Regions from separate parts of the Streptomyces sp. NPDC048473 genome, predicted to be linked through region 1. Evidence: riboswitches for the same ligand, from Rfam matches in the RefSeq annotation. Region 1 holds a riboswitch; the other holds the start of a gene.

Region 1 (5,005 bases):
GGCCTGGCTCGTGACCCGGTACGCCGATGCCCGGCAGGCGCTCGCCGACATGCGGCTCTCCAAGAACCCGGCGCACCACGCCGAGCCGGCACACGCCAAGGGGAAGACGGGCATCCCGGGCGAGCGCAAGGCGGAGCTGATGACGCATCTGCTGAACATCGACCCGCCCGACCACACCCGGCTTCGCCGCCTCGTGTCCAAGGCGTTCACTCCGCGCCGGGTCGCCGAGTTCGCGCCGCGGGTGCAGGAACTGACGGACCGCCTCATCGACCGCTTCATCGCGGAGGGGAAGGCGGACCTCATCCATGACTTCGCGTTCCCGCTTCCCATTTACGCGATCTGCGATCTGCTCGGCGTCCCGCGCGAGGACCAGGACGACTTCCGGGACTGGGCGGGCATGATGATCCGCCACGGCGGCGGGCCGCGCGGCGGGGTGGCCAGGTCGGTGAAGAAGATGCGCGGCTATCTCGCCGAACTGATCCACCGCAAGCGGGAGAACCCGGGGGACGACCTGATCTCGGGGCTGATCCGGGCCAGCGACCACGGCGAGCACCTCACCGAGAACGAGGCCGCGGCCATGGCCTTCATCCTGCTCTTCGCCGGGTTCGAGACGACGGTCAACCTCATCGGCAACGGGATGTACGCGCTGCTGCGCAACCCCGCACAGCGCGAGCGGCTGCAGCGCTCCCTCGACGCGGGGGAGAGCGATCTGCTGGAGGCCGGGATCGAGGAACTGCTGCGGTACGACGGCCCGGTGGAGCTGGCGACCTGGCGGTTCGCCACCGAGCCGCTGACGCTCGGCGGACAGGACATCGCGGCAGGCGACCCCGTACTCGTCGTGCTCGCCGCCGCCGACCGCGACCCGGAACGCTTCGAGGACCCCGACACGCTCGACCTCGCACGGCGTGACAATCAGCACCTCGGATACGGGCACGGCCTCCACTACTGCCTGGGAGCACCGCTCGCCCGGCTGGAGGGACAGACCGCGCTCGCCACGCTTCTGAGGCGCCTTCCGGACCTGCGCCTTGCGGTGGAACCTACCGATTTGCGGTGGCGTGGCGGACTCATCATGCGCGGACTGCGCACGCTGCCCGTGGAGTTCGAACCAGGGGGCGCCCCGACGCAAGGTGACACTCTGTCAACTCTGTGACTTTCACGTGATCTGCGCTGCATCGACTTGTGACACACGTTCGAGTCCCGCTAGGTTCACCGTTCGACTCACCAGTCACTCGTCAGTCACACGGAAGGCAACCCCATGGGCTCCGCGAACGGCAGACACCGTCGCCCTCGTCAGGCACCCGCCATCGTCGTCGCCGCGGGCGTGACCGGATCGGCCATCGCCATCCCGCTGCTCGGCGCGGCCGGTGCGCACGCGGCCGACGCCACGACCTGGGACCGGGTGGCCGAGTGCGAGAGCGGCGGCATGTGGAGCGCCGACCTCGGCAACGGCTTCTACGGCGGCCTGCAGTTCTCGCAGGAGACCTGGAAGGCGTACGGCGGCGAGTCGTACGCCTCGCGTGCCGACCTCGCCAGCCGCTCGCAGCAGATAGCCGTGGCCGAGAAGGTCCTGGACGACAAGGGCCCGCAGGCGTGGCCCAGCTGTGCGGTCATCTCCGGCCTCGCGGTGGACGGGACGCTGCCGGGTGTCGACCCGGGCTCCGCGCCCTCCGCCGAGCCGACAGAGGGCACGGAGCCGGCTGACAGCGCGTCGGCGGCCCCGTCCGATGACGCCACGCCGTCGGACAGCGCCTCGGACGGCACGGACGGCTCGAAGGGCTCGGGCGGCACCGACAAGCCTGCAGGCAAGGCCAAGCCGTCCCCGAAGCCTTCGGCAACCGAGTCGGCCACGCCGTCCTCCGAGGCGTCTGATTCATCCGATTCATCTGACTCGTCCGACGGTGTCGGTGGCAAGCACCGTGGCGCGCCGGCCCCCGAGGGGAGCCAGGACGCGAACGGCGGCAGTGGCCGCGAGGCGGGTCGTCACGCCTCCCGTGGTGACGCCGACGCACGCGACGCGGGCGCTTCCGTCGCCGACGGTACGTACACCGTGCACCCAGGCGACAACCTCTGGGCGATTGCTGATGCACAGAAGGTTCCTGGTGGCTGGCCCGCGCTCTATGAGGCCAACAAGGATGTCGTCGGCTCCGACCCGGATCTCATCCTCCCTGGCCAGAGCCTCGATCTCGGCGTGAAGGCCGAGTGAGAGCGGTCTGAAAATCAGCTAAAAGAGCCTCAAAAACCGGGGTAGTTCAGGGACCTATGTCCGCTTATGCGTAAGTGAGACATGGGTCTCTTTGCGTCAACTGGCGTGTCGCGCCCAGGGGACCCTTCCGCACCGCCCTCACCTGCGAAAACGACAGTTCCCCAGATGCAAGTAAGGGCGAATTGCCCGATGTGTCCGTCTTTGAATGTGAGGGTTGCGTATGTTTACGGTCGGAACCGCTCGCACCGCGGGCCCCGTCGACCGTCACGCCGAATCCTGCCGTCGGTCGAAGGGAACAGACGCGTAAAGCGCCGTAGGCAGGAGCGGGGGACCCAGGTAAGCGCCGGGCCCGATCGTCGAGAGACGCATCAGGACCGGCTTGGGGTGAAGTCGCGTGCTAGGACGTGCGACCGGGCAACTCACTTGGCCCGAACCCGACAGCTCACCTCGTAGGCGTCGGTGAGGAGAAGTTCCATGCTGTTTTCCAGCAAGGGCAAGCACCGCCGCCCGTCCAAGGCCGTCCGTATCGTCACGCTCGCGGGTGTCGCCGGTACCGCCGTCGCCGTTCCGCTGATGGGCGCGACCGGCGCCTCCGCCGCCTCCGTCGCCACCTGGGATGCCGTCGCTCAGTGCGAGTCCGGTGGCAACTGGTCCATCAACACCGGCAACGGCTACTACGGCGGTCTGCAGTTCTCGCAGTCCAGCTGGGCCGCCGCCGGTGGTACGCAGTACGCCTCCCGTGCCGACCTGGCCACCAAGGCTCAGCAGATCGCCATCGCCGAGAAGCTTCTCGACATGCAGGGTCCGGGTGCCTGGGGCTGCGCCGGTGCCGGCAATCTGACCAACGACGGTGTCGACCCGGGTGTCGACACCGGCTCCGGCGCCACCGAGCAGAAGAGCGCCCCGGCCGCGCCGAAGCAGCAGGCTCAGCCGAAGAAGGCCGAGCGCACCGAGACCCCCGCCGCCTCCCGCTCGGACCGCTCCGCCGCCCCGCAGGCCGAGTCGAAGAAGACCGTCACCACGCCGACCGGCGAGAAGGTCAAGAGGGGCGACGGCGAGTACAAGGTCGCCTCCGGCGACTCCCTGAGCAAGATCGCCGCCGACCACAAGGTCAAGGGCGGCTGGCAGCAGCTGTTCGAGCTGAACAAGGACATCGTCAAGGACGCCGACCTGATCTACCCGGGTCAGCAGCTGCACCTGACGAAGTAGTCCAGGCTCACTCCTCCCCGAGCACCCCGGCCCGGCGCGCAATCCCCCGTACGCGCCGGGCCGGGGTTTCTGCGTGACGCGGTACCCCCTATGTAGGGAGCGCGACTATGGGTGATCGTTCAACTGTTGTAGTTACTGGCCAGTAAAATTCTGGCTGTTTGCCCGGTACTGCGCGCTCTTGGGTCCTTTTTCGTCCCAGGGGACGGGCGGTCGTCCGACTGAGCGGGCCGGGCCGGTTAGGCTCTTGTCGCAAGGCCAAAGTGACCCTGCACAACCAGTGTCATATCCCAGAAGGAGATGCCTCGTGCCGTCCATCGACGTCGTCGTAGCCCGGGAAATCCTCGACTCCCGGGGGAACCCCACGGTCGAGGTCGAGGTTGGCCTCGACGACGGCAGCACGGGTCGTGCTGCCGTGCCGTCCGGCGCCTCCACCGGTGCGTTCGAGGCCATTGAGCTTCGCGACGGTGACCCCAACCGTTACCACGGCAAGGGCGTGGAGAAGGCCGTCCTCGCCGTGATCGAGCAGATCGGTCCGGAGCTCGTCGGCTACGACGCGACCGAGCAGCGGCTGATCGACCAGGCGATGTTCGACCTGGACGCCACCGAGAACAAGGGCTCGCTCGGCGCCAACGCCATCCTCGGCGTCTCGCTGGCCGTCGCCCACGCCGCCTCCGAGGCCTCGGACCTGCCGCTGTTCCGCTACCTCGGTGGCCCGAACGCGCACCTGCTGCCCGTCCCGATGATGAACATCCTCAACGGTGGGTCGCACGCAGACTCCAACGTGGACATCCAGGAGTTCATGATCGCCCCGATCGGCGCGGAGTCCTTCTCCGAGGCCCTGCGCTGGGGCGCCGAGGTCTACCACACGCTGAAGAAGGTCCTGAAGACCAAGGGTCTTTCGACCGGTCTCGGCGACGAGGGCGGCTTCGCGCCGAACCTGGAGTCGAACCGTGCCGCGCTCGACCTCATCCTTGAGGCCATCAAGGAAGCCGGCTACGCCCCGGGCAAGGACATCGCGCTCGCGCTCGACGTCGCCGCGTCCGAGTTCTACAAGGACGGCAAGTACGAGTTCGAGGGCAAGTCCCGCTCGGCCGCCGAGATGACCGAGTACTACGAGGAGCTCGTCTCCGCGTACCCGCTCGTCTCCATCGAGGACCCGCTGTACGAGGACGACTGGGCCGGCTGGAACGTCATCACCGAGAAGCTCGGCGCCAAGGTGCAGATCGTCGGCGACGACCTGTTCGTCACCAACCCGGAGCGCCTGGCCCGCGGCATCGAGGAGGGCTCCGCCAACGCCCTGCTCGTCAAGGTCAACCAGATCGGTTCGCTGACCGAGACCCTGGACGCCGTCGAGCTGGCCCAGCGCAACGGCTTCAAGTGCATGATGTCCCACCGCTCCGGCGAGACCGAGGACGTCACCATCGCCGACCTCGCCGTCGCGGTGAACTGCGGCCAGATCAAGACCGGCGCCCCGGCCCGCTCGGACCGCGTCGCCAAGTACAACCAGCTGCTGCGCATCGAGGAGATCCTCGACGACGCCGCGGTGTACGCGGGCCGCTCGGCGTTCCCGCGCTTCAAGGGCTGATTCAACGG
Region 2 (5,005 bases), on a different contig from region 1:
GTGCGCTCCAGCACGGCTTCCAGGACCACCGCCGGGCCCGCGCCCGACTCGACGATCGTGCGCAGCTCCTCCATCAGCGTGTTGAACCGCTTGACGGCGTTGGCCGACCGGGCCGCCATGCCGTACGCCTCGTCGACCCGGCGCAGCGCCTGCGGGAAGGTGATCTTCTCGCGCATGGAGAGCGCGTCGATCATCGCCTCGGCACGGTCGCCGATGCCGCGCTTGGGCACGTTGAGGATGCGGCGCAGCGGGACGGTGTCCTCGGGGTTGGCGAGGACCCGGAGGTAGGCCAGGACGTCCCGGACCTCCTTGCGCTCGTAGAAGCGCACGCCGCCGACGACCTTGTAGGGCAGGCCGACGCGGATGAAGATCTCTTCGAAGACACGGGACTGCGCGTTCGTACGGTAGAAGATCGCGACGTCGCCCGCCTTGGCGTCGCCCGCGTCGGTCAGCCGGTCGATCTCGTCGGCGACGAACTGCGCCTCGTCGTGCTCGGTGTCGGCGACATAGCCGGTGATCCGGGCGCCCGTGCCGGCGTTCGTCCAGAGGTTCTTGGGGCGGCGGCTCTCGTTGCGCTCGATGACCGCGTTGGCGGCGGACAGGATCGTCTGCGTGGAGCGGTAGTTCTGCTCCAGGAGGATCGTGGTCGCGTTCGGGTAGTCCTCCTCGAACTGGAGGATGTTGCGGATGGTCGCGCCGCGGAAGGCGTAGATCGACTGGTCCGCGTCACCGACGACGCACAGCTCGGCGGGGGCGTCGGCCTCTCCGGCCGGGCCGACCAGTTCGCGTACGAGGGTGTACTGGGCGTGGTTGGTGTCCTGGTACTCGTCGACCAGGACGTGCCGGAAGCGGCGGCGGTAGTGCTCGGCGACGTCGGGGAACGCCTGGAGCAGATGGACCGTCGTCATGATGATGTCGTCGAAGTCCAGCGCGTTGGCCTCGCGCAGCCGGGACTGGTACATCGCGTAGGCCTGGGCGAGCGTCTTCTCGAAGCCGTCCGCGGCCTGACCGGCGAAGGTCTCCTCGTCGATCAGCTCGTTCTTCAGGTTGGAGACCTTGGCGGTGAACGCCTTCGGCGGGAAGCGCTTCGGGTCGAGGTCGAGATCGCGGCAGACCAGGGCCATCAGCCGCTTGGAGTCGGCGGCGTCGTAGATGGAGAACGACGAGGTGAAGCCGAGCTTCTTCGACTCGCGGCGCAGGATGCGTACGCACGCGCTGTGGAAGGTCATGACCCACATGGCGTTGGCGCGCGGTCCGACGAGCTGCTCGACGCGCTCCTTCATCTCGCCCGCGGCCTTGTTGGTGAAGGTGATCGCCAGGATCTGGCCGGGGTGCACCCCGCGCTCGGCGAGGAGGTGAGCGATGCGGTGGGTCAGCACCCGGGTCTTGCCGGAGCCCGCTCCGGCGACGATGAGCAGCGGGGAACCCGCGTGGACCACGGCGGCGCGCTGCTCGGTGTTCAGCCCGTCGAGGAGCGCCGCGGCGTCGATGACGGGGCGGTGCGCGCCGTCGCGGTAGTACGCGTCTCTGGGTGGCGGGGGCCCGTCGAATACGCCCGCGAAAAGGTCCTCCGGCACCGCTTCGGGTGCGGAGTCCTCGGGGGGTGGCGGGGGCTCTTCCTCCGAGTGCTGGAGGCCGGCCAGGAAGCTGTCGTCAAAGAGGCTGCTCATCGCTTGTCGAGTCTAGGCCGCCGCACCGACACCCGACGGCCGCATGGCGAACCGGACCCGGCGGCCGGGCACACAAAGAGAGCGGGCACCCACGCCACGTAAGAAAATCCGGGCCCTCGTCCGCCCGCGCCGCCCCCTTTCATCAAGGTCACGAAAATGTATCGGGCATATCGAACATCGACCTTCACAGCAGCACCACGGGTTGGCTAGCGTGCTCGACCGGGCGGCCCGTACCCCCTGAGGCGAACCACGCCGAGCGGGCACCCACGCCGAATCCGTGCTGCCCTCGCGGGAGTTCGGAACCGGGGACCCACACGCAGTACCGGGGTGAATCGGTCCTTATCCCCCACTCGGACCGTAGGGCAGCCTTCCGTTCCGCCCGAACCCGACAGCTAACCCGGTAGGCGGTCCACGGAAGGAGATGCCGGCCTTGGCGTCGCATCGCAAACCGCGCACCCGGGTGCGCACCACCACACCGGCCGTCGGGTTCACGACGGCGGCACTGGCGTCCGTGACCCTGCTCTCCACGCAGAGCGCCACGGCCGCGCCCGCTCCGAAGCCCAGCATCGAGGACGTCCAGAAGAAGGTCGACGACCTCTACCGGCAGGCGGGCACCGCGACCCAGCAGTACAACCGGGCGAAGGAAACCTCCGCCACCCAGCGCACCAAGGTCGACGCCCTGCTGGAGGACGTGGCCGAGCGCGCCGACAAGCTCAACGACGCCCGCAGGACGCTCGGCGCCTACGCGGCCGCGCAGTACCGCACCGGCTCCATCGCGCCGAGCGCCACCTTCTTCCTGGCCGACGACCCGCAGTCGTACTTCGACCAGAACCAGCTGATGAGCCGGATGACCGGTCAGCAGCAGAAGGCGGTCACGGACTTCCGTACGCAGCAGGCCAAGGCGTCGAAGAAGCGCGCCGAAGCGGTGCAGAGCCTGGAGACGCTGACCGCGACACAGACCACGCTGCGCACCAGCAAGCAGAACGTCCAGAAGAAGCTGGGCGAGGCGCGCGCGACACTGACGAAGCTGACCGCCGAGGAGAAGGCCCGGCTCGCGGCGCTGGAGCGCAAGAAGGAGGCGGAGGCCAAGCGCAAGGCGGAGGAACTGGCGCAGCAGCAGGCCGCCGCCAAGGCGGAGGCGGACCGCAGGGCCGCGAAGGAGGCGGAATCCGGCAGCGGTACGGGAACGGGCACCAAAACCGGCTCGGACAGCAGCGCCACCACCAAGGCGGAGAAGGCCCTCGCCTTCGCCACGGCCCAGATCGGCAAGCCGTACGTCTGGGGCGCGACGGGCCCGTCCTCGTACGACTGCTCCGGGCTCACCCAGGCGGCATGGAAGGCCGCGGGCGTCGACATCCCGCGCACCACCTGGGACCAGGTGGAGACAGGTATCCGGATCGCGACGGCCGATCTGCAGCCGGGCGACCTCGTCTTCTTCTACGACGACATCAGCCACGTCGGCATCTACAAGGGCGACGGGATGATGATCCACGCGCCGAAGCCGGGGGCGAATGTGCGCGAGGAATCGATCTACTACATGCCGATCTACGGCAGCGTGCGGCCGTCGTAGCGGCTCACACTCCTATGCCCTCAGCGGCCGGACGGGCTTGAATTCCGAGCCCGTCCGGTGGTGCGGCGCGGGCCGGCTCAGGTCCAGAGCGTGGCGATGAAGATGTTGGCGAGCGTCAGCCCGCCCACCGCCGCGAAGGAACCTTTGTCGACCTTCTCCTCGTCCCGCTTGATGTAGACGAGCGCGAGGATGACGACCAGGAGCAGCAGCTTGACCCCGATCTTGATGTTGTTCACGGTCTGGTCGTCGGCCTCGTTGAGCCCGACCAGCGCGACACCGGTGACCAGCATCGTCAGTGCGCCGTGCAGCATCGCCGGGACGAACCGGGCCGTGCCCGCGCCCATCGCCTTCATCTGGGTCAGGAAACCGCCCAGCAGAGAGGCGATACCGATGATGTGCAGGGCGACGAAGACATTGATGAGTACATCCATGGGTCCGCAGCCTAGCCCCGGCCATATCACCACTCCGCAGGCAGGTGTGACTTCCTGTCGCTTCACTCACGTCTGCACCAATTGCCTGACTCTGGTGTAATTTTCCCGATCAATCAATGACAGTGCCGCGCCAAATTCGGGCAATAGGCGTCATTACGACTCTTCCCCGTGCCCCGGGTTTAGCGTCCTGACCAGGTGACCGGCTCACCGCCGCTCCGCACCCGGACGGCGAACCGGTCACCCCGCCGAGAGATCCGGCGGCGGGCCACTCCCCCTGTTGGTGACCCGCCGCCGGACCTCCGGCGGGCCCGCCGGTAGTCCCCGGCGGGCAGTCGCCAGGAAGGACGCACGCCCCCGTGGCAGCGCACCGGAAACCCAAGCAGCGCCCGTACACCGGCTCTGCTGCCCGCACCGCAGCCACCCTCGCCTTTGCCGGGGCCGCCACCGCTGCCGCCCTGCCGGGCTCCGCACAAGCCGATCCCCGGCTCACCCCCGCCCAGGTCGGGGCGGAGATGGACCGGCTGTACCACGACGCGGAGGTCGCCACCGAGCAGTACAACGGCGCGAAGGAGAAGGCGACCGCCGCCGCCGATGCCGTCGACACCCTGCGCGACGAGGCCGCCCGCAGGACCGAGCGCCTCAACGCCTCCCGCAACGCGCTGGGTTCACTCGCCGCCGCGCAGTACCGCACCGGTGGCCTCGACCCGGCCGTACAGCTGGCGCTCTCCTCCGACCCCGACCAGTACCTGGAGCGCGCGTCGTACGTGGACCGGATCGGCGACCGCCAGGCCGCCGAGGTCGACGAGGTGGAGCGGCAGGTCGCCCGGATCGCCCAGCTGCGCTCGCAGGCCAAGGGAAAGCTGGCAGCCCTGGCATCGCGCCAGGCCGAGCTGAAGAAGCACAAGGCGACGATCAGCACCAAACTGGCCGACGCGCAGCGGCTCCTCGCCACCCTGTCCCCGGCCGAGCGCGCCGCATACGAGAGCTCGGACAGTGCGCGCGCCGCCGGCCGTGCCGACCGCAGCACCGCGCGCGGCCCCGTCCTGGCCCCCAACACCCGTGCCGCCGAGGCCATCGCGTTCGCGTACGGGGCGCTCGGCAAGCCGTACGTCTGGGGCGCGACCGGCCCGTCCTCGTTCGACTGCTCCGGGCTCACCCAGGCCGCCTGGCGCTCCGCCGGTGTCGCGCTCCCCCGGACCACGTACACCCAGATCAACGCCGGACAGCACATCCCGCGCTCCGAACTGGCCCCGGGCGACCTGGTGTTCTTCTACTCCGGCATCAGCCATGTCGGGCTCTACATCGGCAACGGCCAGATGATCCACGCCCCGCGC

What was found. Region 1 has a riboswitch for cyclic di-AMP ahead of ACGFU7_RS28080 (transglycosylase family protein). Riboswitches for the same ligand answer to the same signal wherever they lie in the genome.
Region 2: it holds a riboswitch for cyclic di-AMP, as region 1 does, so the genes downstream of both, ACGFU7_RS04460 (NlpC/P60 family protein) here and ACGFU7_RS28080 (transglycosylase family protein) in region 1, are expected to answer to the same signal.

What each region holds. Positions count from the first base shown of each region.
Region 1 covers NZ_JBICXE010000020.1:93,739-98,743, reverse strand. The annotation lists gene ACGFU7_RS28090 (cytochrome P450) at 1-1,150, shown strand, start outside; gene ACGFU7_RS28085 (transglycosylase family protein) at 1,256-2,203, shown strand; cyclic di-AMP (ydaO/yuaA leader) riboswitch at 2,503-2,674, shown strand; gene ACGFU7_RS28080 (transglycosylase family protein) at 2,678-3,412, shown strand; gene eno (phosphopyruvate hydratase) at 3,717-4,997, shown strand.
Region 2 covers NZ_JBICXE010000002.1:253,552-258,556, forward strand. The annotation lists gene pcrA (DNA helicase PcrA) at 1-1,670, opposite strand, end outside; cyclic di-AMP (ydaO/yuaA leader) riboswitch at 1,928-2,093, shown strand; gene ACGFU7_RS04460 (NlpC/P60 family protein) at 2,092-3,240, shown strand; gene ACGFU7_RS04465 (hypothetical protein) at 3,318-3,671, opposite strand; gene ACGFU7_RS04470 (NlpC/P60 family protein) at 4,028-5,005, shown strand, end outside.